DNA from 2 places in the Bacillus sp. FSL R7-0646 genome. Region 1 is predicted to be linked to the other one. Evidence: a T-box and tRNA genes for the amino acid it is inferred to sense, from the RefSeq annotation. Region 1 holds a T-box; the other holds one or more tRNA genes.
What was found. The T-box of region 1 lies ahead of tyrS (tyrosine--tRNA ligase). A T-box ahead of a tRNA ligase gene usually reads a tRNA of that ligase, here a tRNA-Tyr.

Region 1 (15,625 bases):
TTGTAATAATTCAGGATATGGTTTTGTTGTTGAACTATTATCAAGATAAATCATGATCTACTCCTTTAAAATGAACGTTCTTTTTCATGACTGTATATGTTATCATATCAACTTGTAATTGAAAATTAAAAATAAATGTTTGACTTCTCTGATTTTTAAAATATAATAGTCTTTGGACTTTTGTCATATTATATCACGAAAATAAATTGACAGAAAATTTAAACAAAATGCCAGGAGGTTCTTTTTAATGAAAACTTCACTATCCGCTAAGGAAACGACGGCGATTGGGCTTATGCTGTTCGCCCTCTTTTTCGGAGCGGGAAATATGATTTTTCCTCCCCAGCTTGGTCAAGCTGCCGGAGAGAATATTTGGCCGGCTATCATCGGATTCTTGCTGACGGGCGTTGGTCTTCCTCTGCTCGGCGTCATCGCGGTTGCTTTAAAAGGGAGTGCAAAAGGCCTAGCTGACAAAGCCCACCCGGTCTTCGGCACGATATTAATCGTCAGCATTTATTTAACGATCGGACCTTTATTTGCCATTCCGAGGACGGGAAACGTTTCATACGTCATAGCGGTTGAGCCGTTTTTAGGAAAACATTCGTCAAGTCTTTATCTGTTCATCTTTACCCTGATCTTTTTCGGGATCACTTATTTCTTGGCGTTAAACCCAAGCAAGCTTGTTGACCGCATCGGTAAAATTTTAACACCGATATTATTGACTGTAATCGCAATCTTAGTCATCAAAGCGTTTATCACCCCGATGGGCAGCATCGGGTCTGTGACAGAGGCTTACCAATCCGCACCGCTGTTTGTCGGATTTTTAGAAGGGTATAAAACGATGGATGCGATCGCTTCAATTGTTTTTGGAATTGTCGTCATTACGGCAATTAAAGACCGCGGAGTCACAAATCCAAAGTCAATCGCCGCTTCATGCATCAAAGCGGGGATAGTCGCTGCAGTCGGTCTCGGACTCGTTTACGTTTCACTCGCTTATTTAGGGGCGACAAGCGTTGAAACCGTCGGTTCGCTCGACAACGGCGGCGAAATATTGTCCAAAGCTTCCGCATATTTGTTCGGCTCGCTTGGAAATGCCGTGCTCGGCATCGCGATCTTGTTCGCCTGCCTGACGACAAGCGTAGGACTTGTTTCTTCTTGCGGAGAGTATTTTTCAAATCTGATTCCGAAGCTCTCTTACAAAGCAGTTGTCATCATTGTGACGCTTTTCAGCCTTGTGATTGCCAATTTCGGACTGACAGAAATCATCTCGTTTTCAGTACCGATTCTGTCTGCGATTTATCCGCTTGCGATCGTCGTCGTTTTGCTCTCATTCATTGATAAGCTGTTTAATGAACGGCGCGAGGTCTATATCGGCGCCCTTATCCCGACAGGAATTCTGAGCATCATCGACGGATTAAACGCGGCGAAAATCCCGCTGGGGCCGGTTAACGATATCTTAAAAGCGAACATCCCGCTGTTCAGCATGGGTGTCGGCTGGGTCGTTCCGGCTGTTATCGGCGCAGTGATCGGTTACATTGTGACATTTTTTATCGCTTTGCCGGAGGACAAATTAAAGAACGTCAGCTGACCTTTGCAAAAAACAGCTCTGTTTAAAACAGGGCTGTTTTTTTATCTTTCATTTCTTTAGACAAAAAACCCGGCACACATCTTTACATGCCGGGTTTTTGCTTTATTCAGGCTGCTTCGCGTCCGCTTCAAGCCGGGCCACTGCTCCAGGCGACGCTTTTTCCACCGCTCTGGCGGCTATGTCGTAAGCCTCTTCATACTGATATGCGTAAAAACAGTTTTCTGCTTCTTTCAGCTGTTCGGAAAGGATACGGTCCTGGCTTCTGAAGCGGTTGCCATATTGAATGATGCGTTCGATCAGCAAAACCAGTTCAACCAGTTCGTCCGTCTTTGTTTTCACTTCCGTGACAAGCTGTTCCGCCTCTTGAAGACGTTCGTTCACCGCATCCATGTTCAGCGGCAGCTCATTCAACTGTTCTGTCACTTTCTGCACAGTCGTCTGCGACTGTCGGATCTTTTCGGTTATGGCCTCCGGGATGCCTGGAACATTGCTTTTCTCCAGGCTGCGCGCCGTATCCTTGATTGTCTGCTTCAATTGCTTGAGAAGCTCTCTTGCCTGAAGCTCTTCTTTTCTCAGCATTTGCAGCATGTCCCTGTATTCGTCATGCTCCCGTTGCGCGGCTTCCATCTGCTTTTCGATATCGGCAAGCTCTTCTTTTAACAGCGAGTAGGCGACATGTTTCTGATCAAGCCTTTCTCTCACTTGTTCGAACTGCTTTTCGATCATTTCAAGGCGCTTTTCATATGACTGCTGCTTCTCCAGTTCGCCGGTAGTCAGTCTGTAGCCTTTCTTGACGAGCTCGGTTTCAGCTTCGGTATCCTTTTTGGAGGCTTCAAGCTTTTCCAATGCAGCGGCAAGCTCAGGCACTTTGCCCAAAATTTCCTGCCCTGCTTCGACTTCATGCTCGAGCTGGTTATACAGCGTCTGGATCGTTTCATCAATGATCTGCACGATTGCGGCGGCTTCCTCTAAATCAAGCTCGTCCAAAAGCGCATCTTCAGCGCGCTTCAATTCTTTCAAAAGGTTTTCGAGCTCCTTCTCCACTTGAATATGATCGAGCTTATACCCTTTATCGATCATTTCCTGATAGCCGGCTTTCAATTTTGCGATTTCCTGCGGAACTGTCTGCTTGCAGCTGGCAAGCAGTTTCGGCACATCGTCTATGTATGATTGAAGCTCTTCAAGCAAACGGTCTTGGGCAAGCAGCACCTTTCTGGCTTCTATGTAATTTCCGCCTTCTGTTTCCTCTTCAAACTGTTTAATGCCTTCCCACACGGTATCGAGGTCGGCTTCAATTTTCGCATAGAGGTCTCCGTACAGGTGGCTGTATGCCAAAAGGTTTTTCCGCACTTTTGTATAACGTTCTTTTACCTCTTCGATTTCTTTGCGGTTCTGCTCTTCGCTTGAGACAAGATCGGCGATTTCCTTTAAGATGTCTTCAATGTTGGACTCAGCCGCTGATAAAAGATTCTCAATATGCGCGAGCACCTGTTTCGATTTTTGAAAACGGTATTTGTCGGCGCAATCCTCGGCTTCAAACAGAAGCTCTTCGACTTTGGGCATATGCGAGGTGACGATTTCATCCCATTCCCGGCGCCATCTTTCAAAGAATTCCTCAGTCTGCCCCGTCATTTTCAGATGCTTGATTTTTGACATCTCTTCCACAATCGAACGGTTCATGATTTCGATTTTCCAAGCTTCTAAACGGTCGATCTCTTTATATATATTTTTTCTGAATAAGTAGCCCGTAGCGAATAAGATTAAAAATAACGCCAGTAAGCCAATGACAAACTCCATAATGAGCCCCCTTGCTGTTTATCTTGTTCTGTCAGGGTATGATATTTGAAATTGTTATGTAAAAATGAAGTTAAACTATCGTTTTCATTGTTCTTATGATACCATGTAACCAACATTTTTTGAGCAGAATTTTTAATTTTTTTACATCAAAGTGACAACATCTGACTATTTTTTTACGGGGTGACATCATGCTGAAACGAGACGGTCATGTTCATTCTCCCTTTTGTCCGCACGGATCAAAAGACGAATTCAGATATTATATAGAAGAATTGTGCAAAAAAGGCTTCCAATCCGTATCCTTTACTGAGCACGCGCCGCTTCCGCCTTCATTTATTGATCCGACTCCGGAGAAAGACAGCGCCATGCCGATCTCCCAGCTGGGCCGCTATATTGAACGGCTGACCGAACTGAAGGAAGAATACAGAGGACAGCTTGACATTTTGATCGGTCTTGAAGTCGATTATATCCGCGCCTTTGAACATGAAACGAAAGCTTTTCTCGATCAGTACGGCACACATCTTGACGACAGCATCCTGTCCGTTCATTTTTTGCCGGCTGGATCTTCATACATCTGTCTTGACTACGATGAAAAAGCGTTTCAGCAGCTGATCGACTGCTACGGCAGCACAGAGCAGGTTTATCTCGCCTATTATGACGAAATCTATTCTTCCATTGTATCACCGTTGGGAGCATTTAAGCCAAAACGAATCGGCCACATCACGCTTGCGAAAAAATTTGTGAAGCTGTTTCCGTATACGATGTCGGAAAGCGTTAGAAAATCGGTCTCCTCCTGTCTGGATGAAGCCGCAAAACGCGGACTTGAACTTGACTTTAATACGGCCGGCCTCCGCAAGCCTTATGCAGGCAACGTCTATATGGAAGAATGGATGATAAAAGAAGCGGAACAAAAAAACATCCCGCTTGTCTTTGGGTCTGACGCCCACCAAGCAGAGGATGCCGGATTTGGTTACGAACATTTTGAGAGCCGCTTTGTTAAATAACGGCGGCTTGCCGACGCTCTCTGTACAACAGACTGAGAAGCCATGTTTTGACTTCCTTGTAATACGCCTGATAAAAGTACGGCTCGTGCGGCTGTACATAAAGCACTTCTGAAATATATTGAGGCTGCAGATAAGGCATCATTAAAAGCGACTTCAGCTGAATCATAAAATGGGAAAGGGGAAAACGGGAAAATTCGTTGTCCTCATTTCCCTTTTCAATGATCAGATGGAGAATGTACTTTTCTTTCGTTAAATATGTCGACATCACTTCACGATTCAGTGTGGAATCAATCGTGACTTCGCGATAGACAAACCGAGTTAATTGACGATGTTCATGCTGATACGATAGAATATCAAAAACCAATTGAAGAAGGCAATCCGTTGCACCTGCATCCTGAAGGCGTTCATGGCCCTTTTCAAGGATTCTTAAATATCCTTCATAAAAACGGGATACTAAATGCTCCATTAACCCGCCTTTTCCATTAAAATAATAGGAGATGTGGGCGACATTGACATTGGCTGCTCGGGCAATTTCGCGGACTGATGTTCCTGAAAAACCTTTTTGGTTGAACAGTTCCACGGCAGATTCGATGATCCTGTCCTTCGTGGTTGGAGTAGCGTTTGATCCCATCTTGTTTCACCCCTTCTTACTTAAAACAATTCCACTTCAAGCGGAGTTGTTCCTGTAAAAAGCGCTCGACAAATAGCATCACGGCAAGCGCGTTTTTGCCATTTCAAAGAAAAAGCGAGGGAAATATAATGTTTCATGTCGAAAAAACAGAAGGCAGTAAAGAAAAAAAATACGAGCTTCTCCTCAAACAGATCGATGCGCTGACAGAAGGCGAACCTGATATGATCGCCAATACAGCAAACGCTTCCGCTCTTTTGTATCAATCATTGGAAGACGTCAACTGGGCGGGCTTTTATTTTGCCAAAGACGGTGAGCTTGTGCTCGGGCCGTTCCAGGGACTTCCTGCATGCGTAAGAATCCCGTTCGGGAAAGGCGTCTGCGGCACCGCTTATACAAACGGCCGGGTCGAGCGCGTTGAAGATGTGAACGCATTCCCCGGACACATTGCGTGTGATGCAGCGTCCCAATCCGAAATCGTAGTTCCGCTTGAAGTTGACGGGAGCATCATCGGAGTGCTCGATATCGACAGCCCGATTAAAAACCGCTTCGATGAAACTGATGAGTATTATTTGAAAAAGTTCACGGAGAAGCTTGGAGAGCGTTTAAGCGAAAAGAGCCGGTAATTCCGGCTCTTTTTTAATGTGTCATAAACTTGTTTTTCCCGTTCCGCTTTGCATTGTACAGCGCGACATCCGCTTCTTTAAAAAGGTCGGATAAAGATTTCGGACGATCCTGAGACCAATGGGATACCCCGCACGAAATCGTCACCGTCGGATCCGTACATTCCCTGACAAGCATTATGAGCCTTTCGGCAAGCATTTCACCGGCGTTCAGCCTTGCTTTCGGCAAGTATACCGCAAGCTCTTCTCCTCCCCACCTTGCTGCGACATCCTGATCGCGGATGTTTCGCTGGATCACCCGGGCGACTTGTATAAGAATATCATCGCCTTTCTGATGGCCGTACGTATCGTTAATCTGTTTAAAATCATCAATATCGATCAATACAAGGACGCCGCTCTCGTCCAATTTCATACTGTACCCGATTTTCTCATCGAGATGGCTTCTCGAGTAGAGCTCTGTCAAACGGTCTGTCTGAACAAGATACTTCAGCCGGTCGCGCAGCATCAAATTCGATACGGCGAGCGTGGAATGCCTGATCAGCGTCTGAAACAGCTTAAACATCTCAAACGAAAAGGAGCAGACATTTTTTTTCAACACGATGACAAATCCTTTGTTTTCATTATTTTCCAGCATCGGAACGCCCATTAATGAAGCATATCCTTCATTCCCAAAAAGCGAAGAACCGTTTCCGACAAACACCCCGTTTTCCTCTGATATCTTCTCTTTGACATAGCGGATGTATGGAAGGGCCTCATCCGTCTGAAAAAAACTAGTGCTTTCCGGCAGCAGGGTTTCCTTGCCTAAGTGATTTTTATAAAAAAAGCCCACCTCTTCGGCGCCGAATGAACTGATCAGCCTTTCGGACAAGCTCTTCATCATATCCGGAAGGCGTTTCGTCCGGTTCAGCTGATGCGATGTTTCATTAATCAGCTCCAAATTTGAAATCATATTCTGCGACTGTTCGTAAAGCCGTGAATTTTCAAATGCTTTCCCTGCCGCATTCGAAATAATGCATATATCCGCTGCCGTATCGGCAGCGCCTGGTCCAAAGGCTTTCAAAACGCCGTACGTTCCCTGCCGGCCTTTAATCGGAATGTATACTTCCGCTTCATTTTTGCTCTTCTCCTGTCCTGATAAGTATGCCTCCAAGGCAAAAGAATCGGTCGATTCGCTTTGCACATCCAACTCTATCGCAGGGAGGTTGATGTATTGATCCTCATCGTATGACAAGAAAAGACAATACGTTAAAAAAGGAAACACACTCCTTAAGCTTTCGAGCATTGTCTTCAGCACCTGCTCCTGATCCATCAGCTCATGCAGCAGCTCCGTCTTTTCATAAATCTTTGTTTTCTTAAGCTCATCACGAAATAATGCGTCAAGCTCCAGACAATGCACCAAAAACAGATGAATGGATTCCGCGAGACGTTCTGGTAATTTATGTTTCTTTTGACATGAAAGTTCTATATATTTGCTGTTTTCTTCTATTGTTATAATGGTATGATAATCGCTCACTCGGCTGATCGGATCACCGTCGCCTCTCGATCCCTGCAGTCTTGAAGAAGGCTGCACTGTTAGAGATATAAACGAAAAAAATGACTCTGCTGCCGCTTTTAGCCAGGCAACAGAGTCGTCGTACGAGACGGCCGGCTTTTTTAAAAAAAATTGAAACAGCTTTTGATGAAAAGACAGATATAGGTCTTCAGTTTGTTTATTCATGGTCATCACCTTAAAAAATCCGTTTTTTGTATTTTATTTTCCTGACTATATCACAAAAACAGGACTATATACTTATAAACAGTCCGTTCCTTTCGGGACGATCCATGAATGGTTGACTTTGCCCGGCGGACATTATATAATCTTCTTTGTGTGAAATAATGCAGCCTTTTTGTTCTGCTTCTATGTTTCATTTTGTTCCTTATTTATTAAGGTGTATCGTGTAACTCTTTGCTGCTGGAGCGAGGATACATGAAAACAAAATGGACATGGCTGAATTGAACAGATGGGTTTTATTTTCACAAAAATAAAACCAAAGGAGGAGTCACATTATGGCTCGCTATACAGGTCCAAGCTGGAAATTATCCCGCCGTTTAGGCATCTCTTTAAGCGGTACGGGTAAAGAATTAGAAAAACGTCCTTACGCACCAGGTCCTCACGGTCCGGGACAGCGTAAAAAACTATCAGAATATGGTTTGCAATTGCAAGAAAAGCAAAAGCTTCGCCATATGTACGGTGTGAACGAACGCCAATTCCGCAACCTTTTTGACAAAGCTGCGAAAATGGCCGGTAAACACGGTGAAAACTTCATGATTCTTCTTGAGTCACGTCTTGACAACATCGTTTACCGTCTTGGCCTGGCGCGCACTCGCCGCCAAGCACGCCAATTGGTAAACCACGGTCACGTTCTTGTTGACGGAAGCCGCGTTGACATTCCGTCTTACCAAGTTAAACCTGGCCAAACGATTTCACTTCGTGAAAAATCTCAAAACCTTTCTGTCGTTAAAGAAGCGGTTGAAGTGAACAACTTTGTTCCTGAATACCTGACTTTTGACGCTGAAAAGCTTGAAGGTTCACTAACTCGCCTTCCAGAGCGTTCTGAGCTTCCTGCTGAGATTAACGAAGCGCTGATCGTTGAGTTCTACTCTCGTTAATAGAAAATGCTCTTTAAAGAGCATGGGCAAAAACCCTAGAATTGTTGACATCCCAACGATTCTAGGGTTTTTTGTTTACTCCCCGTTGATTCTGGCTGCTGATAGATCTGATGATTCACTTTCAAATGATATCTGTGATCACATTCATCCTGGTTCGAAATTCGCCCGCCGAAATAAAACAGACCCGCCTCATAAGAGTAAGGTACCTTCTCACAAGCAAACATCTCCTTTTCTCCTTTAAACATCTTCGGTAAAATTAAATCGTTGGTTAGACAATGAAAGCGGAGGAGTGGCCGACAAATGCTTTTGTTTTTTGCTAAGTTTGTCTTGTTCTACGTATTCTGTTCAGTTGCATTCGCCCTTTTCAAAGTCATGTACTACAATATCAGCAAAAAATGGGTTACAAAGACGGCGGAGGGCACTAAACTGAATTGGGCTTTGAATGTCTTTCTTAAACACGGCAAAAAAATGGACAGCAACGACTGCTTTGTTATGGGGGTTTTAGCGGGATGGTGTGCGATTTATTTATAAAAAGCTTCCGAAAAAGGACCGAGATCCGTGTCGCGATGCAGCCACAACTGAACTTCAGCGACTGCTTTTATTTAGTCTCGCCGATTTGACTGTTCTCCGGTATCACCATACGATCCTCAATCGCTGCTGAGAGTGATACCGCCAAACACTCTTCGGTATTGCTGGCACATTGAACAAAGCTCCGATGATATTATTGAAGGGTTGCTCAATAAAATTAAAAATTCAGGTCTGCTTCAGTATATAAAAAAACCCCAATCGCCAGATGATTTTCTAACAATTGGGGGCCAATTTACGATACATTTACTTTTGGATTTGGTCCATATTGATTTTCTTTTGCTTCGCCAGCCTGACAGTAAAAAATAAGCAGAATGACAGCACCGATAATCGGCAAAAAGCCAATTAAAATCCACCAGCCGCTTCTCCCGGTATCATGCAGCCTGCGGACATTGACAGCCAAAGAAGGCACCAAAACAGCCAACTGATAAATAAAGATGAGAATGTATCCGAGGAACCCCCCGCCATACCCAATGATATATCCTACTTGATATCTGTCATATCCTTCTGCTGTCATGATTCCTGAAATAAATAAACTTACTACCATTAATGATAAGATAAATAATATAAAGCATATGATGCCGTTAAATACATGAAACAACCAGTATTCCTTTCGTCTTGCTCTCCCTTCAAAATTCGCATAATTCTTCAAGCCTCTCCAATACCACTTCATACAATTTCCTCCACTGCCAAATCTATAAATTTGCGAAAAACATATGAATTATACCATAAAATATCATTTTCGACCATTTACTTGAAGGGATGTTTTGATGCCTGTTCGGAAAGAACATTTTTTCTATGGGCTTTGAGCTTACATTCATATCATAGGAAAAACAATATACAGTTTCCATTTAACCATTGCTTCTGTATAATATGAATCATTCATTTCGCCTCCGTAGCTCTAGAAGGGAAGAGCGCCGTTAAACATTGTAGGAACGGGTCGCAAGGCAAGGGTTTCAGAAGCACCGAAAAGCAAATAGCTGAGACAGGTGGAATTCCTGTCGGTGAAAGTCCGTAGGGAAGCGTGTTCTCCCCTAGCCTATGCTTACGGAAGGAGTGCGGGTTCGAATCCCGCCGGAGGCATTGATTACATCTCTGGTCTCGAAGAAGAATTAAAAAACAGACAGAAGTTCACTGTCTGTTTTTTACGGCTTTGACCTGTCATATATTAAAATGTGTAAGATTCGCCGTCATCCGGCACAAGTACGCGCGAGGACATTCCTTTTTCCTGAATGAAGCTCTTCAATTCTTTTCGTGATAAAGTCCAATGGTTGACAGCCTCCATATGACTGGAAATGATTGTGGCCTTAGGTGCAGCTTGATAGACTTCAGCAATATCCTCTTTTCCCATCACAAGAGACCCTCCTTCAAAGAACTGATTGTCTCCTCCGTTAACGACTATGACGTCCGGCTGATGCGCAGCGATTTCTTCCCGGACACCTTCATACCAAACTGTATCCCCTGCCACATACAGCGTTTTCTCCTTTGAGTGTTTGAAGACAACGCCGCACACTTCTCCGGCAAGCTTTAATATCTCTCCCCTCCCATGCTCGCCTTTTGTTTTGATTAATTGAATCCCCTCAAACACCGTATCTTTTGTTAAGACCTCTATATTATGAAAACCGGCTTTTCTCACTTCCTCAGCATCTGCTTCATTTTGGACAAACAGTTTGATTTCTTTCGGAAGCAGATCTTTGGCAGCATCGTCAAAATGATCTAAATGCAGATGAGTGACGATGACTGCGTCTGTATTCTTGACGAGCTCGTCGGTTGGCACAGGCAGGCTGACCAAAGGGTTGTTTTGCTCTTGTCTTGCTGAGTTCGGGAAAGGAGGGTAAGCGCCTTTTTCAGCCAGCATCGGATCTATTAAAAATGTTTTGCCCGCATATTTGACGGCCAATGTTGCATTTCGAATTTGTTGAATATTCATAGTTATCATGCCTTTCCTTTCATTTACGATTAGTTTATACTATGACCGATCAACATTTAAATAGATAAAATCAAGTCTTTACAGCGTTTGACTTGATTTTTGAAAAACGTTCATTTGAGAGGATTTGATGAAATGCTGGATCATACAGACAAGCAAATCATAGAGGAATTATCAAAAAACAGCCGGATGACCATGAAGGAATTAGGAGAGAAAGTTCATTTGACAGGTCAGGCGGCTTCAGCAAGGGTTGCTAAATTAGAGGATCAAGGAGTGATTGAAGGTTATACCATACAAGTGAATCAAGTGAAACTCGGGTGTTTTATTCACGCTTTTATCAATATCTATACAAAAAGCACTTATCATAAGCCTTATCTTTCATTTATTAAAGCACAGCAGAAATACATCATTCATAACTATAAAATCAGCGGAGACGGCTGTTATCTTCTTGAATGCAAGTTTCCGTCAAATCAACAGTTGGACCAATTTTTAATAGACTTAAACCATCATGCAAATTATAAACTGTCGATCGTTATCAATAAAACGGGTGGGTAAAGAGACTGCCGGCCGTTTTATTGATAAAAAAGAGGGCCTCTAAAGACCCTCTACTTCAGCCGCTTTGCTGCATTTTCCGTCTGATTCAATTGATTGTATCCGTCAGCCGACTGCTGCACCTCTTGTTTTCGTTCCGTTTCCAGCTGCTTGTGGTAATCTTCCATAAATTTTTCTTTGGCTGCAATGAACAGGTTCATGCTACATTCCTCCCTCTTCAACGATGGAAACGCTTTACCTATTACATCTATATTTTTGACATTTCCTGAATGAACATGCATTAAACATGTTGACACAAAAAAACCCTTGCCGTTTGGCAAGAGTTTTTTTGATTACTTATAAGTCAGCAGGAAGTATTTCTTTTTACCGCGGCGAATGACGGTAAACTGTCCTTCGATGCGGTCGTCGGCGGTGAGGACGTCCGCAACATCGGTGCGGCGCTCGCCGTTAACGTATACCGCGCCATTCGTGATATCTTCGCGCGCCTGCCGTTTAGACGGAGACAGCTTTGATTGGACGAGTATTTCAACAAGAGGAAGTTCATCCGCTTTCTCGACCTCCAGGGAAGGAACCCCTTTAAAGCCGACTTTTACTTCTTCAGCTGTCAATTGTTTGATATCTCCGCTGAACAGTGCTTTTGAGATGTTGACGGCCTGCTCAAACGCTTCACGGCCGTGTACAAGAACGGTCACTTCTTCGGCGAGGCGCTTTTGCGCTTCGCGTTTTTCAGGCGCCGTCTCTGTTTTTTCAGCGAGATCTTCAATTTCTTCTTTTGATAAGAAAGTGAAGTATTTTAAGTATTTCACGACATCCCTGTCGTCGGTATTGATCCAGAACTGATAAAACTCATACGCCGACGTTTTCTCTTTATCAAGCCAGATCGCGCCGCCTTCCGTTTTTCCGAACTTCGTGCCGTCTGCTTTTGTCACAAGCGGAATCGTCAATCCGAAAGCTTTTGCATTCTCTTCGGATTTGCGGATGAGTTCGAGACCTGATGTGATGTTGCCCCACTGGTCGCTTCCGCCGATCTGAAGCTTGCATTCCTGGTTTCTGTACAAATTCAAGAAATCGAGAGACTGCAGGATCATGTAGCTGAATTCAGTATAAGATATGCCTGTCTCGATTCTGGAGCTTACCGTATCCTTGGCAAGCATGTAATTGATTCCGAAGTTTTTGCCGACATCGCGCAGGAAATCAATGACGTTCATTTTGCCGATCCAGTCATAGTTGTTCGCCATGATCGCCGGGTTCTCTTCAGCTTCAAAATCAAGGAAACGCGAAAGCTGGTTTTTGATTTTCTGCGACCATTCGCGGACGATTTCTTCATTGTTCAGCGTGCGCTCCGCTTTCTTTCCGCTCGGATCGCCGATAAGGCCCGTCGCCCCGCCTACGAGCGCAATCGGACGATGTCCGGCCAGCTGGAAGCGGCGAAGCATTAAAATCGGCAGCAGGTGGCCGATATGCAGACTGTCAGCTGTCGGATCAAATCCGGAGTATAAGCTGATTTTCTCTTTATCGAGCAGTTCTCTCAAGCCTGCTTCATCGGTTTGCTGCTGAATCAGTCCCCTGAAGGACAAATCATCAAGTATGTGTGTCATCATCAATTAGCTCCTTTTTTCCAAAATAAAACGCCCCTTCGCAAAAACGAAGGGACGATAAAAATCGCGGTACCACCCTGCTTAAAAGAACGCATGGCCGCGCTCTTTTCACTCTCGTTGATAACGGAAAAGCTTCCGTTCTTCTGCTACAGAAAGCCCGGAAGGCTTTTTTCGCAAAAGCGGTTCATGAGTGTAATTCAAACCATCCATATGTGCTGATTTTCACCGGCCATCAGCTCTCTAAGACAGGGAAGGATGCGTTCTACTGATCTCAGTCTTCACCTTTTGAATATTCGACTAAATCTTTTTTAACATAATATTTTTGCATTGTCAATGAGACATCAGTCTTCCATCGATGAGAGATCGCCTGCCGGAAGGTTCAGCTCCCATGCTTTCAGGACGCGTCTCATGATCTTTCCGCTTCTTGTCTTCGGCAGTTTATCTTTAAATTCGATTTCCCTTGGCGCGGCATGTGCGGCCAAGCCTTGTTTCACGAACTGCCTGATTTCTTCTTTTAACGCATCTGACGGTTCATAACCGTCCCTCAAGGCGATGAACGCTTTAATAATTTCACCCCGGACGGGATCCGGTTTGCCGATGACGCCTGCTTCAGCGACGGCCTGATGCTCAACAAGCTTGCTCTCGACTTCAAACGGGCCGACGCGTTCGCCCGATGTCATGATGACATCGTCGATCCGTCCCTGGAACCAGAAGTACCCGTCTTCATCCATGTAGGCGGAATCTCCTGACACATACCAATCGCCCGGCATAAAATAGGAGCTATATTTTTCAGGATTGTTCCAGATCGAATGCATCATCGACGGCCAGCCTTTTTTAATGGCGAGATTTCCCATTCTGTAAGGAGGCAGTTCATTTCCCTGGTTGTCGACGATTGCAGCCTCTACACCGGGAATCGGCTTGCCCATTGATCCCGGTTTAATTTCCATGCACGGGTAATTGCAGATGAGCTGCGATCCTGTTTCAGTCATCCACCAAGTATCATGAATCCGGTTGCCGAAGACTTTATGCCCCCACCTGATGACTTCGGGATTTAACGGCTCCCCTACGCTTAAAATATGCCGCAAGGAGCTTAGATTATATTTATTCACAAGATCGTCGCCTGCACCCATCAGCATCCGGAAAGCCGTTGGCGCGCTGTACCATACCGTCACTTCCATTTTTTCAATCGTTTCGTACCATGCCTCAGGACTGAATCTGCCGCCTACGACAACATTCGTAGCTCCATTCAGCCACGGACCGAAAATCCCGTAAACCGTTCCGGTGACCCAGCCGGGATCAGCGGTGCACCAATAGATGTCATCGTCATGCAGATCAAGAACCCATTTGGCTGTTTGATAATGCTGGATCATTGCTTTATGGACGTGGAGAACCCCTTTTGGCGCGCCGGTCGAACCCGACGTATAGTGAAGCAGCATCCCGTCTTCCTGATCCACCCATTCAATCTCAAGATCAGTGTCTGCTTCCGCCGCTTTCGCGTAATAATCAATGACAGGTCCTTCTTCCTTTACGCCTTCTCCAACGACAATGATTGATTCAAGATCCGGAAGTTCATCGGCCGGCACCCGTTCAAGCAATTCCGGCGTCGTCACGATGACCTTCGCTCCGCTGTTTGCAAGCCTGTCTTTGACGGCACCTTCCATAAACGCTTCAAATAACGGCCCGACGATCGCTCCCAATTTGATGGCGCCGAGAAGAATAAAATAAAGCTCGGGCGATCTCGGCATAAAAACAAACACACGGTCTCCCTTTCCCACATCGGCATGCTGCTTTAAGACATTCCCGGCTTTGTTGGTTTCATTTTTCATCTCTCTGAAAGTGTACTTTTCTTCGCGGACCGGATCTTTGTAGTAAAATGCCACTTTGTTTTTCAAATTTGACTCAGCGTGGCGGTCGATAGCTTCATAAGCTGCATTGATTTTTCCCGTTTTGTGCCATAAAAAATGCTTTTCGGCATCCTTCCAGTCAAATGTCCGGTATGTTTCATCATAGTCTTTCAAGTTGTAATTTCCCTTTTCTGCTGGCAGCGCTTTCAATTCCATGCCCATCCCCCTTTGTTCGATCATCAAAATATATTATAGTATAGATTTTTTATTTTCTCAATTTTTAAAAAATACTCTTCTCTCCTATGAAAACGCTTAATATTTTGGTATGTTATGTATAAAAGACTTCAACTAAGATGTAAGGCGGTGGATACGTGGAGCATCACAAAACTTATCATGCCAAAGAATTGCAGACCGAGAAAGGCTCTGTGCTGATAGAGGGCCCTATCAGTCCCGAAAAACTCGCAGAATATGAATTTCACGACGAGCTTACAGCCTTTCGCCCATCACAAAAACAACATGAAGCATTAATCGAAATCGCAGGGCTTCCCGAAGGACGAATCATCATCGCCCGTTTCCGGCAAACCATTGTCGGCTATGTGACATATGTTTATCCAGACCCGCTTGAAAGATGGTCTGAAGGAAACATGGAAAATTTAATCGAGCTTGGAGCCATCGAAGTCATTCCGGCGTTCAGAGGTCACTCTGTCGGGAAGACGCTGCTTGCGGTCAGCATGATGGATCCGCAGATGGAAAAATATATTATCATCACGACTGAATATTACTGGCATTGGGATCTAAAGGGGACTAACAAAGATGTTTGGGAATACAGAAAGATG
Region 2 (15,625 bases), 2.1 Mb from region 1:
TTGGCAGGCTCGTTCGTTCAAAAGTGCTCAGCATCAGGCAGGAGGAGTATATCTTATCAGCGCGTGCTGTCGGGATGTCCAATATAAGGCTGATGTTTAAACACATTCTCCCCAACAGCATGGCCCCGGTTATCGTTCAAGCGACGCTGAATATTGGAACCGCGATTATAGAAGCGGCCGCGCTCGGATTTTTAGGGTTGGGGGCGCAGGCGCCGAACCCCGAGTGGGGAAAAATGCTTGCGGATGCCAGGCCTTACTTGGCGCAGGCTCCATGGACATTGTTTTTTCCGGGATTTGCGATCATGCTGACCGTTCTCGGCTTTAATCTGATGGGAGACGGCCTGCGCGACACCCTTGATCCGAAAATGAAGGAAGGAAAATAAAAAACCGGTTAACATATTCTTTAACCGGTTTATTCTTCCTCAACTTCAAGCTCGCTGTCTTTTTTGTGGTACGTCTGAAAGCTTGAGAGCAAGGTTTCCAAATGCTCAAGCTGTTCTCGGTATTCTACAGTGCTCGCCATAATGGTCAGCATATTGTAGTCCAACAGTTCTTCTTTTAATTTGTCCTGGTTTTTCAGGAATGATTCGGTCAAGTGCTGTTTGTACACGTCTCCTTCTTCGTGCAGGTCGACGTGATCCTGCGTTTTGATCCTGCCGACGAATCTCATTAAAATTCGTTCGTGCCAATGGAGGAGATAATCGAGCTCTTCGACCAGCGTTTCTTGAAATTCTTCAGGCATGTGATAAAACTCGTTTTCAAGCCGGTGCAGCTTTTTCAGGGCATCAAGCGCACGGTTGGATGCAATGATCGCCTGTCTGAACAGCACGAGCTTTCGCTGTTTTACATATGTGGAACGTTTTAAATAGCTTCTTTCTTCTTTGTAGAGCAAGTAAAGGTGGTCAACCTTCATCATTTTTTCTTTCAGTTTTTCAATGTCTTCTTTCAGCATGGAATGTTCCGTTGTCTTCCGCGTCAACAATCTGATCCATTTAATGACTTCATCTGTATTTTCAACAATATGGCTGACGAGCTTCGTTTCATATTTAGGCGGCAGAAAAATCAGGTTGACCAAGAACGCAGACAACACGCCCAAAATAACCGTTCCGGTTCTCACCAAAGCAAACCATAAAAAGTTGTCGCCGGAGCTCTCCAGTATGGCAATAACGGTGACAAGAGCGATCGAAATCGTGTTCTCGATCTTCAGCTTCAAGTTGATCGTAATGACGATTACCGCCGTCAATCCGATGATGATCGGACTGGGTTCAAAAATAAGTCCAAAAATAATGGCTGTGGCTGCTCCGATAATGTTCGCCTGCACTTGATCGACAATCGTCAAAAATGAACGATAGATCGAAGGCTGGATCGCGAAGATAGCCGCGATTCCCGCGAAGACAGGAGTCGGAAGGCCGAGCCAAGACGCGAGGTAAAGCGCAAGCGTAATGGCAATGCCTGTTTTGAAAATACGGGCACCAAGTTTCATTAGGCTGTACTTGCATCCCTTTCTATAATAAAATTCGTTCTTTACAGAAAATGAATTGTAGTGAACATTCCCTCTCTGTTAATTTGCCAAACAATAAAGTAATATACAGCGATCTTCCGAAATATTCAACCCATTTTTAAGAAAAAACAAATCATTGACAAAAAAGAAAGACAAGCCGGCGGAAAGTGCCTGTTCACCGCGCTTTCAAAGTGCTCCGCATTTGATAAAAAAGAGAGCGGATCCGCTCTCTTTTTACATGCGCTGTTTCAATTGTTTAAATGAGTCATCCACGGCTTTGAGCGTATCTTTAATGTCCTCTTCCGTGTGCGCGGTGGTGATAAACCATGCTTCATATTTTGAAGGCGCAAGATTGATTCCGCGCTCAAGCATCAGTTTGAAAAAGGCCGCGAACATGTCTCCGTCCGTATTTTCGGCTTGCTCATAGTTTTCGACTTTTTCGTTCGTGAAGTATACGGTGAGCGCGCCTTTTAGACGGTTGACAGTGATGTCGATGCCGTGGGTCTCGGCATGTGCCAGGATGCCTTCTTCAAGCATGGCGCCGAGGCGGTCAAGTTTTTCGTATGTGCCTTTTTCTTTCAGCACTTCAAGGCAGGCGATGCCAGAGAGGATGGAAGCCGGATTCCCCGCCATCGTGCCCGCTTGATAAGCAGGTCCGAGCGGTGCGACTTGTTCCATAATCTCTTTTCTGCCTCCGTAGGCGCCGATCGGCAGGCCGCCGCCGATGATTTTGCCGAGCGCCGTCAAATCAGGTTTGACGCCAAGAAGATCCTGGGCGCCGCCGTACATAAAGCGGAAAGCGGTAATGACTTCATCGTAGATGACCAGGGCTCCCGCCTTATGTGTCAGTTCATTGACCTGCTCGAGGAATCCGCTCTTCGGTTCGACGATCCCGAAGTTTCCGACAATCGGTTCAACGAGGACTGCCGCAATATCGTTCCCCCATTTATCGAGCGCTTCTTTATAGCTGTCGATATCATTGAAAGGAACGGTAATCACCTCGTTGGCGATGCTTTTTGGAACCCCGGCGGAATCAGGCGTGCCGAGCGTTGACGGTCCTGAACCGGCCGCCACCAGCACAAGATCGGAATGGCCGTGGTAGCAGCCGGCGAACTTGATGATTTTCGTTCTGCCTGTATAGGCCCGGGCGACGCGAATCGTCGTCATCACAGCTTCCGTTCCCGAATTGACGAATCTCACTTTATCCAAGGCAGGAATCGCTTCCTTAAGCATCTTGGCAAATGTCACTTCATGCTTTGTCGGCGTACCGTAAAGCACCCCGTTCTCAGCAGCTGTTTGAATCGCTTTCGTGATATGCGGGTGGGCGTGGCCCGTAATAATCGGTCCGTACGCGGCAAGGTAGTCTATGTATTTGTTGCCGTCCACATCCCAAAAATAAGCGCCGCTTCCCCTTTCCATCGCGACGGGAGAACCTCCGCCGACCGCTTTGTAAGACCTTGAGGGGCTGTTGACGCCTCCGACTATATGTTGAAGAGCTTCTTCATGAAGCTTTTCAGATTGAGTATGCTGCATAATATCCTCCTCATTTTTGCACCTTTATCTATTTCTATATTTTCTATATTGTAACACGAGGCGGACAGAGCGCAAAAAAGAAGCCGCCGAACATTTGAACAAGAGGGCGCTGTTTTTTATAATGGGGGAAAGCAAGCGATTAAACATAACAGGAGGCAAAACAATGACTGTTGAAATTGGACAAAAGGTGCCTGATATTGAACTGCTGGGCGATCACGGAGAAAAAGTAAAGCTGTCGGATTTTGAAGGAAAGTATGTCGTGCTCTATTTTTACCCGAAAGATATGACGCCGGGATGCACAACGGAAGCGTGCGATTTCAGAGACCGTCATGAAAGCTTTGCGGAACTTGATGCCGTCATTATCGGAGTCAGCCCCGACGATCAGGCAAGGCATGAAAAATTCAAGCAAAAACACGATCTGCCGTTTCTGCTGCTCGTCGATGATGAACACAAGCTCGCTGAAAGCTTTGACGTATGGAAGCTGAAGAAGAATTTCGGCAAGGAATACATGGGTGTCGAACGGTCGACATTCCTGATTGATAAAGAAGGCCGCCTTGTGAAAGAGTGGCGGAAAGTAAAGGTAAAAGACCATGTCGCAGAAGCGCTTCAAGCAGTAAAAGAAATCGCGGAAGCATAAAGCTCGCTGGGGAGGCCGGACTGTATTTTAGTTTGGTCTCTTTTTACGCTCATATTCGCCTGTCTGATCGGCCATGCTGATCATAGCGGCATTTTTCGCCTTAAAAATAGCTTTTTCACAGGGATTGGAATTGACAAAGATTCTGATCAGGAGTTACACTAATTATAAACGTTATAATGTAAGAATTTTTTTTAGAAGAGAGGTGCATGACGATGGCTGAACATAACCTGAAAGAAGCGTTGGAAGCGTTGAAGGAAACCGGGGTGCGAATTACTCCTCAACGTCATGCCATTCTGGAATTTCTCGTGAATTCTATGTCTCATCCAACTGCAGATGATATATATAAAGCTCTGGAAGGGAAATTTCCAAACATGAGCGTAGCAACGGTCTACAACAATTTGCGGGTTTTTAAGGAATCAGGGCTCGTTAAGGAATTAACGTACGGAGATTCCTCCAGCCGGTTTGACTTCGTGACTTCCGAGCATTATCACGCAATTTGCGAACGCTGCGGGAAAATCGTCGACTTTCATTATCCCGGCCTCGACGAAGTGGAGCAGCTTGCTTCACATGTGACAGGATTTAAAGTCAGTCACCATAGACTGGAGATATACGGTTTATGTCAGGAATGCGACAAAAAAGAAAGCCATTAAAAAGAGCTGGCCGCTTTTTTAACGGTCAGCTTATTTTTGTTGCAGCATTTACTGAGACTTTCGATTATACGATTCGTTAAACTCTTTTCCTTCGAGGTTTTTGTCCAATGTCAAAGGCTCCCTGCAATGCATGCACATATCAACCCGGCCTAAAATCTTGGTCGGTTTTTCACAGTTTGGACAGACGACTTGAACCGCTTTCGTTGAAAGCATGCCGATCCAAAAATAAACCGCTGTGCTCAACAAGATAGACAATACCCCCAAGATCATAAACACCGACATCAAGAGGACCGAGGACCTAAAAAAGACCCCGACATACATAATAATGAAGCCTATAAATACAAGGCTCAACGCAAACGTTCTGATTTTGTTGATTTTACTAGAGTATTTGGCCATATCCATCCCCCTGTCTCTAATATAGCATATCAAAGATGTGTTATTCTTTAATTAAAACGAATCAATTGGAAAATTTCTATAGAGAGTTTTGGGGAAATTGATTATAATAATTCAATGTGTTTTCAAAATAAAGGAGTTTTTATTGGCTCGTAGAAATAGGTAGAAACAAGAGAGAAGCTTTTATGCAACGTATTTACATCGTATTGGAGGAATGGTGATGGAAAATCTTCTCCGTCCGATTTACCAAGAAAGAGCAAGCCGCCCTGACACACTCGCTGTCATGCTGATTGAGAGGAGAAATCAAACTTCATCTGCAACAGATAATTTTGATGCGGCATTGTTGATTATCGTTAATAAGGCTGAAGACCCTGTATTCGTGAAGCATTATGAGTTCGACGGAAAAACGGCTTCTCTTCATATTATTTCTGTTGAACAGCTTCAGGAATGGATTCTGCTTGGAACAAACAGGAGAATCATAGACTGGGTTCTCAATGGAAAGGTGCTTTTCGACCGAAACGAATTTATCGCCAAGCTGATTGATCAGCTCAATACATTTCCGTTTTCAGAAAGAAAACTAAAAATCGGACTTGAATACGGGAAATTAATCAGAAGATATATAGAAGGAAAATCGTTTTTTGAGGACGGTCAATTTTTGGATGCCTACAATTCCATCGTACACGCCCTCCACCATTTGGCCAGAATCGAAGTGATCGATAAGGGGTTTCACCCTGAAGTTACGGTATGGAACCAAGTCCGCCACATGGAACCTCAGGTTTATAAATTGTATAAGGAATTAATTGAAAGCAATGAAAGCTTGCAAAAACGGCTGGAGTTATTATTCCTCGCAAGCGATTTTCTCATTCATTCAAAAGCCGAAATAGGGGCTGCCTATATTCTCAATGTCATGGATGAAAAATCGGTTTGGCAATTTGCCGAACTTCTTAAACATCCGGATCTCAAGTATTTCACGACAGACCTGGGAGTTATACTGGAGTTCTTGGCTGAAAAGGATTTAGTCGGAGTAAAGCCGATAGAGACAAAGGGCCAAAAGATTTTTCACCGAGGATATTTTATTAAAAAAAGTGTTGACACTAATTTATAACGGTGATATATTATTAAGCGTCGCTGTTAGCGGAACGGTTTTTGAACAGAAAGCAGCAGCGACGAAAAATCAAAAAAACATTTGACACTTCTCGTTGAAAATGTTATACTAATAAAGTCGCTTCGGACAGAAGCGGAAATGATCTTTGAAAACTAAACAAGACAAAACGTACCTGTTAATTCATTAAATAAATCGTACATGCGAATGTGCGTAGTCAGGGGCCTGCACGATGCAGGTCATGCAGATGTTGTCACAGGATGTGACGAACTTAATCTGCGCTCCATTACTTCATGGAGAGTTTGATCCTGGCTCAGGACGAACGCTGGCGGCGTGCCTAATACATGCAAGTCGAGCGGACCGACGGGAGCTTGCTCCCTTAGGTCAGCGGCGGACGGGTGAGTAACACGTGGGTAACCTGCCTGTAAGACTGGGATAACTCCGGGAAACCGGGGCTAATACCGGATGCTTGATTGAACCGCATGGTTCAATCATAAAAGGTGGCTTTTAGCTACCACTTACAGATGGACCCGCGGCGCATTAGCTAGTTGGTGAGGTAACGGCTCACCAAGGCGACGATGCGTAGCCGACCTGAGAGGGTGATCGGCCACACTGGGACTGAGACACGGCCCAGACTCCTACGGGAGGCAGCAGTAGGGAATCTTCCGCAATGGACGAAAGTCTGACGGAGCAACGCCGCGTGAGTGATGAAGGTTTTCGGATCGTAAAACTCTGTTGTTAGGGAAGAACAAGTACCGTTCGAATAGGGCGGCACCTTGACGGTACCTAACCAGAAAGCCACGGCTAACTACGTGCCAGCAGCCGCGGTAATACGTAGGTGGCAAGCGTTGTCCGGAATTATTGGGCGTAAAGCGCGCGCAGGCGGTTTCTTAAGTCTGATGTGAAAGCCCCCGGCTCAACCGGGGAGGGTCATTGGAAACTGGGGAACTTGAGTGCAGAAGAGGAGAGTGGAATTCCACGTGTAGCGGTGAAATGCGTAGAGATGTGGAGGAACACCAGTGGCGAAGGCGACTCTCTGGTCTGTAACTGACGCTGAGGCGCGAAAGCGTGGGGAGCGAACAGGATTAGATACCCTGGTAGTCCACGCCGTAAACGATGAGTGCTAAGTGTTAGAGGGTTTCCGCCCTTTAGTGCTGCAGCAAACGCATTAAGCACTCCGCCTGGGGAGTACGGTCGCAAGACTGAAACTCAAAGGAATTGACGGGGGCCCGCACAAGCGGTGGAGCATGTGGTTTAATTCGAAGCAACGCGAAGAACCTTACCAGGTCTTGACATCCTCTGACAACCCTAGAGATAGGGCTTCCCCTTCGGGGGCAGAGTGACAGGTGGTGCATGGTTGTCGTCAGCTCGTGTCGTGAGATGTTGGGTTAAGTCCCGCAACGAGCGCAACCCTTGATCTTAGTTGCCAGCATTCAGTTGGGCACTCTAAGGTGACTGCCGGTGACAAACCGGAGGAAGGTGGGGATGACGTCAAATCATCATGCCCCTTATGACCTGGGCTACACACGTGCTACAATGGGCAGAACAAAGGGCAGCGAAGCCGCGAGGCTAAGCCAATCCCACAAATCTGTTCTCAGTTCGGATCGCAGTCTGCAACTCGACTGCGTGAAGCTGGAATCGCTAGTAATCGCGGATCAGCATGCCGCGGTGAATACGTTCCCGGGCCTTGTACACACCGCCCGTCACACCACGAGAGTTTGTAACACCCGAAGTCGGTGAGGTAACCTTTTGGAGCCAGCCGCCGAAGGTGGGACAGATGATTGGGGTGAAGTCGTAACAAGGTAGCCGTATCGGAAGGTGCGGCTGGATCACCTCCTTTCTAAGGATATTATACGGAATATAAGACCTTGCGGTCTTATAGACAGGTGCGTTTGGATCTTGTTTAGTTTTGAAGGATCATTCCTTCAAAGCGTGTTCTTTGAAAACTAGATAACGAAAGTAGACATTCACATTCAATTGTAATGCAAGATATCACGTAGTGATTCTTTTTAACGGTTAAGTTAGAAAGGGCGCACGGTGGATGCCTTGGCACTAGGAGCCGATGAAGGACGGGACGAACACCGATATGCTTCGGGGAGCTGTAAGCAAGCTTTGATCCGGAGATTTCCGAATGGGGAAACCCACTGCTCGTAATGGAGCAGTATCCATATCTGAATTCATAGGATATGAGAAGGCAGACCCGGGGAACTGAAACATCTAAGTACCCGGAGGAAGAGAAAGCAAATGCGATTCCCTGAGTAGCGGCGAGCGAAACGGGAACAGCCCAAACCAAGAGGCTTGCCTCTTGGGGTTGTAGGACACTCTGTACGGAGTTACAAAAGAACGAGGTAGATGAAGAGGTCTGGAAAGGCCCGCCATAGGAGGTAACAGCCCTGTAGTCAAAACTTCGTTCTCTCCTGAGTGGATCCTGAGTACGGCGGAACACGTGAAATTCCGTCGGAATCCGGGAGGACCATCTCCCAAGGCTAAATACTCCCTAGTGACCGATAGTGAACCAGTACCGTGAGGGAAAGGTGAAAAGCACCCCGGAAGGGGAGTGAAAGAGATCCTGAAACCGTGTGCCTACAAGTAGTCAGAGCCCGTTAACGGGTGATGGCGTGCCTTTTGTAGAATGAACCGGCGAGTTACGATCCCGTGCAAGGTTAAGTTTGAAAAGACGGAGCCGCAGCGAAAGCGAGTCTGAATAGGGCGCATGAGTACGTGGTCGTAGACCCGAAACCAGGTGATCTACCCATGTCCAGGGTGAAGTTCAGGTAACACTGAATGGAGGCCCGAACCCACGCACGTTGAAAAGTGCGGGGATGAGGTGTGGGTAGGGGTGAAATGCCAATCGAACCTGGAGATAGCTGGTTCTCTCCGAAATAGCTTTAGGGCTAGCCTCAAGGTAAGAGTCTTGGAGGTAGAGCACTGATTGGACTAGGGGCCCCTACCGGGTTACCGAATTCAGTCAAACTCCGAATGCCAAAGACTTATCCTTGGGAGTCAGACTGCGAGTGATAAGATCCGTAGTCGAAAGGGAAACAGCCCAGACCGCCAGCTAAGGTCCCAAAGTATACGTTAAGTGGAAAAGGATGTGGAGTTGCTTAGACAACCAGGATGTTGGCTTAGAAGCAGCCACCATTTAAAGAGTGCGTAATAGCTCACTGGTCGAGTGACTCTGCGCCGAAAATGTACCGGGGCTAAACGTATCACCGAAGCTGCGGACTGTTCTTGCGAACAGTGGTAGGAGAGCGTTCTAAGGGCTGTGAAGCGAGACCGGAAGGACTCGTGGAGCGCTTAGAAGTGAGAATGCCGGTATGAGTAGCGAAAGAGGGGTGAGAATCCCCTCCACCGAATGCCTAAGGTTTCCTGAGGAAGGCTCGTCCGCTCAGGGTTAGTCGGGACCTAAGCCGAGGCCGAAAGGCGTAGGCGATGGACAACAGGTTGATATTCCTGTACCACCTCCTCACCATTTGAGCAATGGGGGGACGCAGGAGGATAGGGCAAGCGCGGTATTGGATATCCGCGTCCAAGCAGTTAGGCTGGGAAATAGGCAAATCCGTTTCCCGTAAGGCTGAGCTGTGATGGCGAGCGAAATATAGTAGCGAAGTTCCTGATTCCACACTGCCAAGAAAAGCCTCTAGCGAGGTGAGAGGTGCCCGTACCGCAAACCGACACAGGTAGGCGAGGAGAGAATCCTAAGGTGATCGAGAGAACTCTCGTTAAGGAACTCGGCAAAATGACCCCGTAACTTCGGGAGAAGGGGTGCTCTGTTAGGGTGCAAGCCCGAGAGAGCCGCAGTGAATAGGCCCAGGCGACTGTTTAGCAAAAACACAGGTCTCTGCGAAGCCGTAAGGCGAAGTATAGGGGCTGACGCCTGCCCGGTGCTGGAAGGTTAAGAGGAGCGCTTAGCGTAAGCGAAGGTGCGAATTGAAGCCCCAGTAAACGGCGGCCGTAACTATAACGGTCCTAAGGTAGCGAAATTCCTTGTCGGGTAAGTTCCGACCCGCACGAAAGGCGCAACGATCTGGGCACTGTCTCAACGAGAGACTCGGTGAAATTATAGTACCTGTGAAGATGCAGGTTACCCGCGACAGGACGGAAAGACCCCGTGGAGCTTTACTGCAGCCTGATATTGAATGTTGGTACAGCTTGTACAGGATAGGTAGGAGCCTTGGAAACCGGAGCGCCAGCTTCGGTGGAGGCATCGGTGGGATACTACCCTGGCTGTATTGACCTTCTAACCCGCTGCCCTTATCGGGCAGGGAGACAGTGTCAGGTGGGCAGTTTGACTGGGGCGGTCGCCTCCTAAAAGGTAACGGAGGCGCCCAAAGGTTCCCTCAGAATGGTTGGAAATCATTCGCAGAGTGTAAAGGCACAAGGGAGCTTGACTGCGAGACCTACAAGTCGAGCAGGGACGAAAGTCGGGCTTAGTGATCCGGTGGTTCCGCATGGAAGGGCCATCGCTCAACGGATAAAAGCTACCCCGGGGATAACAGGCTTATCTCCCCCAAGAGTCCACATCGACGGGGAGGTTTGGCACCTCGATGTCGGCTCATCGCATCCTGGGGCTGTAGTCGGTCCCAAGGGTTGGGCTGTTCGCCCATTAAAGCGGTACGCGAGCTGGGTTCAGAACGTCGTGAGACAGTTCGGTCCCTATCCGTCGCGGGCGCAGGAAATTTGAGAGGAGCTGTCCTTAGTACGAGAGGACCGGGATGGACGCACCGCTGGTGTACCAGTTGTTCTGCCAAGGGCATCGCTGGGTAGCTATGTGCGGACGGGATAAGTGCTGAAAGCATCTAAGCATGAAGCCCCCCTCAAGATGAGATTTCCCATTCCTATAAGGAAGTAAGATCCCTGAAAGATGATCAGGTTGATAGGTCTGAGGTGGAAGTGTGGCGACACATGGAGCTGACAGATACTAATCGATCGAGGACTTAACCTAATAAAATAAGTGAACGCTGGCTAAATACGCCACATCGTGTGGCAACGCCTGCATGACCCACATCCTGTGGGCCTCGTCTGCCCGTTATCTAGTTTTGAGAGAATAATTTCTCAAAAAATGCACTTGCATTTTTTCAAATACATAGTATAATGATCTTTGTCACTAAATTGTCTGGTGATGATGGCGAAGAGGTCACACCCGTTCCCATGCCGAACACGGAAGTTAAGCTCTTCAGCGCCGATGGTAGTTGGGGGCTTCCCCCTGCGAGAGTAGGACATCGCCAGGCAGGCATTATTCCGCAGTAGCTCAGTGGTAGAGCTATCGGCTGTTAACCGATCGGTCGCAGGTTCGAATCCTGCCTGCGGAGCCATTTATTGGAGAGCTGTCCGAGTGGTCGAAGGAGCACGATTGGAAATCGTGTAGGCGGCCAACGCCGTCTCAAGGGTTCGAATCCCTTGCTCTCCGCCACTTTAAATACATCTGGCCCGTTGGTCAAGTGGTTAAGACACCGCCCTTTCACGGCGGTAACACGGGTTCGAATCCCGTACGGGTCACCATTCTTTTTTGGACAGCACGCTGAAAAGTATCAGGTTTACACCAAAGCTTTTTAAAGGAAGGCATGCTAAGATCGCAACGTCCTGCTGCAACGCATGCACTTGTAGGTCCTGTACTTCGGAGGATTAGCTCAGCTGGGAGAGCATCTGCCTTACAAGCAGAGGGTCGGCGGTTCGATCCCGTCATCCTCCACCATTTCTATGAAAATCATATTATCGCGGGGTGGAGCAGTTCGGTAGCTCGTCGGGCTCATAACCCGAAGGTCGCAGGTTCAAATCCTGCCCCCGCAACCAAATTACTCATTAATGGTCCGGTAGTTCAGTTGGTTAGAATGCCTGCCTGTCACGCAGGAGGTCGCGGGTTCGAGTCCCGTCCGGACCGCCATTTAAATAGAGGCTCGGTAGCTCAGTTGGTAGAGCAACGGACTGAAAATCCGTGTGTCGGCGGTTCGATTCCGTCCCGAGCCACCATTTGCCGGTCTAGCTCAATTGGTAGAGCAACTGACTTGTAATCAGTAGGTTGGGGGTTCAAGTCCTCTGGCCGGCACTGTTTTGGAGGGGTAGCGAAGTGGCTAAACGCGGCGGACTGTAAATCCGCTCCCTCAGGGTTCGGCGGTTCGAATCCGTCCCCCTCCACCATGTTTTTAGGGGCATAGTTTAACGGTAGAACAGAGGTCTCCAAAACCTCCGGTGTGGGTTCGATTCCTACTGCCCCTGCCAATTTTAATTCACAATTTATGGCGGTTGTGGCGAAGTGGTTAACGCACCAGATTGTGGCTCTGGCACTCGTGGGTTCGATTCCCATCAATCGCCCTTAATATTGGGCTATAGCCAAGCGGTAAGGCAACGGACTTTGACTCCGTCATGCGCTGGTTCGAATCCAGCTAGCCCAGTTTTCATCTTTCTTTATCATCCTGCATATGATAAGATGAATATTAGTTAAAATGCGGAAGTAGTTCAGTGGTAGAACACCACCTTGCCAAGGTGGGGGTCGCGGGTTCGAATCCCGTCTTCCGCTCCAATTCTTAAATGATGGCGGCATAGCCAAGTGGTAAGGCAGAGGTCTGCAAAACCTTTATCCCCGGTTCGAATCCGGGTGTCGCCTTATTTCCCGTGCCGGGGTGGTGGAATTGGCAGACACACAGGACTTAAAATCCTGCGGTAGGTGACTACCGTGCCGGTTCAAGTCCGGCCCTCGGCACCATTGATCACACACATGCCGGTGTGGCGGAATTGGCAGACGCGCACGACTCAAAATCGTGTTCCTTCGGGAGTGTCGGTTCGACCCCGACCACCGGTATCACTAAACATCGTATTGCCAAACGATGAAAGAGCGTTCCTACAAAAGGAGCGCTCTTTTTATTTATTCCTTATCTTGGAACGAAGCCGTAAGAATTTTTTCTTAAGGACTGCGAGCTCCGGAAGCTACGGGAACATACCGTGAGATTTATCGAAATGAGCTTAATACGGTGCAGAAACTTTTACAAAAGCAAAAATATATCTGATGATTTATTATCTATTTATAGGGCGAAAAGTAAATTATTGATACAAACTTCTTTGCAAAGATTGGTAACTTTCTGTAAAATGTTCTCATAGCGATAGAGGCAGTAAAGTGTGGGAGGTTTGACAATGAAAGCAGCAGCCTCTGTGAACGTAGCCAATCTCATCAATCAGTGGTATGTTCACATAAAAAAGAGAGATGTTTCAAATGCCGTAGAACTTAGGGACAGAATAAAAGGCCTTTTAAACGTAATGGAAGAAGATCAGGATGTTTTGCTTTACTTTAATCTACTTGATTACAGGTTCAGAGTATTAATGGAAGACGTCGCGGGGGAGCCGCAGCTTCCGCCTATTGCTGAAGATAAGGCGAAGACAGACGGTTTGTTACGATACTATTACTTTCTCTTTAAAGGAATGTATGAAAGTGCGAGGAGCAACTACTCTAAAGCGCTTAATTGTTTTAGAGTTGCCGAGCGGCAGCTCGATAATGTCGAAGATGAAATCGAAAAGGCCGAGTTTCATTATAAGCTTGGAAATCTCTATTATTTTACGAAAACAACTCTACTTTCTTTTCATCATCTTTCAATCGCGAAGAGCATTTATAGGGCTTATGAAGAATATAAGACACAGTCGATAAACTGTACGGTGCTGCTCGCACTCAATTATATAGACGACGGACGTTTAACAAGAGCTGAAAATATGCTTAAGAGTTGCGCAGAAAGACTGATCAAGATGGGCGATAATCATCTGCTGGCGGCTGTCTACTATGATCTCGGCTTTTTAAAAATTCAAGAGGATAAACATGAAGAAGCACTCGAGTATTTCGACCTCTCATTTAAAACGGATGATATCGAAAAAAATGCGCCTATTATGTACATGCAGTGCATATACGAGTCAGCTAGGTCAACTTATAAGATAGGTGAGGTTGATAAGGCGCTTAAGTGGGTTCATCTTGGTTTTGAGTTTGCTCAGAAAACGGATAATATCAACTTTTCGCTCAAATTCTCGATTCTAAATATATGCTATAGCGCTCCCATCGAGGGTGTACCGCAAGTAAAAGAGTTTATCGAAATGCTCGAGGAGAGAGAGGCTTACGTAGACATTGAGGCGCTTGCTGAGGATGTGGCCAACGTCTACAGCTCATTAAATAATTACAAATATTCCACATAATTCTTGGAAAAAGCAATAAAATCAAGTAAACTAACAGGAAAGGAGGTTCTTTAAATGAAAAAACTTATTGTAACTGCTTTCCTTACTGCATCGCTTGGACTCGTTTTAACCAGCGCAGCAGACTTCCTCGCAGAAAGTATCCAAACAGCAGACTCAGTAACATTACTTGCCTCAAGAGGAGCGGGCTCATAAAACAAAAATACAACAGTAAGAGGGCGGCTATTACAGCCGTCTTTTTTATGATTTCAGTTTTCTTGGTAACTTGAATGCTATACTATAGTTATATCTAAAATGCGAAGTTAACGCTATGCTAGACCGTAATGGCTTATTATATCGAATATACCGCGGGCTAGGGCTTTCCGATAGAATCGGCACGACTCAAATTCGTGTTCCTTCGAGAGTGTCGGTTGACCCCGACCACCGGAATCCTTAGCTCTTTTTAAAGAATTGGATAGAAAACGTTATGATTTGAAATGGTTTTGCACATTCTTTACACATACACATCCTCAACTTCTTCAGGCTTTTCAACTTCCTCAACAGCCTATCTTCAAAAATGTTTACTGTCTCAGTTTCATCTCTTTCCCGAAGCTCTTTAATTAAGTGAGCATATGTATTTGACGTGGTTTCTATATCAGCATGTCCTAATTTCACTTACATAATAAATTGACACCTTTCTATAAAGCTGCACGCTTGTGAGTGTGCCTTAATCCATGAATTGTAGTCGGTTGAAATACTCAATTTCGCTAGTACGCCATTCTATATTCGGGATTCAAACGGTGAAATTGGTATCGCGCGCCGGCAATGTACAAGTGAATATAAAATACAGCCTGTAAACAGGGAAATTCGCTTGTTGCTTGGCTACAAGCTAAGGCAGCTCATAAAAGAAGTAGTACATCTTTGTAAAGGGATCAGCACTGACGAGACTCAAAGAGTTAAGCCGAGTCGGGAATGCTGGCAGATAGCTGAGCATCCACTGGTTGATGTGGCTTTCATAGATCGATCGCGCTACATCACTTATGTTGAACGCGAGGGGTTTATAACACATGCAAAATCTAATTGTATCGGCTGTCCTTTCCATGTTTTCAATACATGGCAAAATATGAATATAAAAGATCCAGTTTCATGGAATGACGCGGTGGAAATAGATTGACTCATCAGGCGGCTCCCGCACTTTAAAAATAATGCTTTTCTTCATAAGTCCGGGAAGACGGTGGAGGAAGTTGATTTCAACGAGAATTAGCTCAACATTGATCACTTTTTGAATGAATTTGAGGGGATGTTGGTGTTGATCGAATACAGCTGACGTGAGTAAAAAGGCCTGCTGTTCCAACTATGGGTGCAGCAAGGGGCATTGAGGAGGATATCATATCTTGATAAAATTAGTAGGATAAAGAAAAAGAAGGTGTTAATAAGTGAATCTTTTGGAAATCTTTAATGAATTATTGAGTTCTTTTGGAGTTCCGACCGTTGTTATTTTTTTATTTTATTTATAATAACAGCTTTTAGAGTATTCCAGCCGATACTTTGTTTTCTTCAGTTGTTTTTGAACAAAAGCTTTTTTCAAAGGAAAGAATGTTCATTGTCAGAGCATGTATGTATGTGGTTTATACGTTTGCTTGGATGGTCATTTTTGTATCTTT

Region 2: it has a tRNA-Tyr gene. The T-box ahead of tyrS (tyrosine--tRNA ligase) is inferred to sense a tRNA for this amino acid. The anticodon was not compared.

The regions. Positions count from the first base shown of each region.
Region 1 is NZ_CP150217.1:2,979,440-2,995,064, forward strand. Features, by position in the region: gene MKY62_RS15460 (cysteine desulfurase family protein) at 1-54, opposite strand, end outside; gene brnQ (branched-chain amino acid transport system II carrier protein) at 248-1,585, shown strand; gene ezrA (septation ring formation regulator EzrA) at 1,688-3,382, opposite strand; gene hisJ (histidinol-phosphatase HisJ) at 3,571-4,383, shown strand; gene refZ (forespore capture DNA-binding protein RefZ) at 4,376-5,014, opposite strand; gene MKY62_RS15485 (GAF domain-containing protein) at 5,143-5,637, shown strand; gene MKY62_RS15490 (GGDEF domain-containing protein) at 5,651-7,351, opposite strand; gene rpsD (30S ribosomal protein S4) at 7,681-8,283, shown strand; gene MKY62_RS15500 (hypothetical protein) at 8,584-8,814, shown strand; gene MKY62_RS15505 (DUF805 domain-containing protein) at 9,104-9,541, opposite strand; gene MKY62_RS15510 (MBL fold metallo-hydrolase) at 10,037-10,798, opposite strand; gene MKY62_RS15515 (Lrp/AsnC family transcriptional regulator) at 10,931-11,350, shown strand; gene MKY62_RS15520 (hypothetical protein) at 11,401-11,547, opposite strand; gene tyrS (tyrosine--tRNA ligase) at 11,680-12,945, opposite strand; T-box leader at 12,993-13,233, opposite strand; gene acsA (acetate--CoA ligase) at 13,287-15,005, opposite strand; gene MKY62_RS15535 (GNAT family N-acetyltransferase) at 15,161-15,625, shown strand, end outside.
Region 2 is NZ_CP150217.1:905,449-921,073, forward strand. Features, by position in the region: gene MKY62_RS04470 (ABC transporter permease) at 1-383, shown strand, start outside; gene MKY62_RS04475 (aromatic acid exporter family protein) at 413-1,483, opposite strand; gene MKY62_RS04480 (glutamate-1-semialdehyde 2,1-aminomutase) at 1,736-3,034, opposite strand; gene bcp (thioredoxin-dependent thiol peroxidase) at 3,198-3,671, shown strand; gene perR (peroxide-responsive transcriptional repressor PerR) at 3,884-4,321, shown strand; gene MKY62_RS04495 (YgzB family protein) at 4,370-4,717, opposite strand; gene MKY62_RS04500 (nucleotidyltransferase-like protein) at 4,935-5,819, shown strand; rRNA gene MKY62_RS04505 (16S ribosomal RNA) at 6,107-7,656, shown strand; rRNA gene MKY62_RS04510 (23S ribosomal RNA) at 7,831-10,761, shown strand; rRNA gene rrf (5S ribosomal RNA) at 10,932-11,047, shown strand; tRNA gene MKY62_RS04520 (tRNA-Asn) at 11,057-11,131, shown strand; tRNA gene MKY62_RS04525 (tRNA-Ser) at 11,138-11,229, shown strand; tRNA gene MKY62_RS04530 (tRNA-Glu) at 11,244-11,318, shown strand; tRNA gene MKY62_RS04535 (tRNA-Val) at 11,436-11,511, shown strand; tRNA gene MKY62_RS04540 (tRNA-Met) at 11,533-11,609, shown strand; tRNA gene MKY62_RS04545 (tRNA-Asp) at 11,624-11,700, shown strand; tRNA gene MKY62_RS04550 (tRNA-Phe) at 11,711-11,786, shown strand; tRNA gene MKY62_RS04555 (tRNA-Thr) at 11,790-11,862, shown strand; tRNA gene MKY62_RS04560 (tRNA-Tyr) at 11,870-11,954, shown strand; tRNA gene MKY62_RS04565 (tRNA-Trp) at 11,962-12,035, shown strand; tRNA gene MKY62_RS04570 (tRNA-His) at 12,056-12,128, shown strand; tRNA gene MKY62_RS04575 (tRNA-Gln) at 12,137-12,208, shown strand; tRNA gene MKY62_RS04580 (tRNA-Gly) at 12,262-12,336, shown strand; tRNA gene MKY62_RS04585 (tRNA-Cys) at 12,350-12,420, shown strand; tRNA gene MKY62_RS04590 (tRNA-Leu) at 12,431-12,519, shown strand; tRNA gene MKY62_RS04595 (tRNA-Leu) at 12,534-12,615, shown strand; gene MKY62_RS04600 (Rap family tetratricopeptide repeat protein) at 12,945-13,985, shown strand; gene MKY62_RS04605 (hypothetical protein) at 14,040-14,177, shown strand.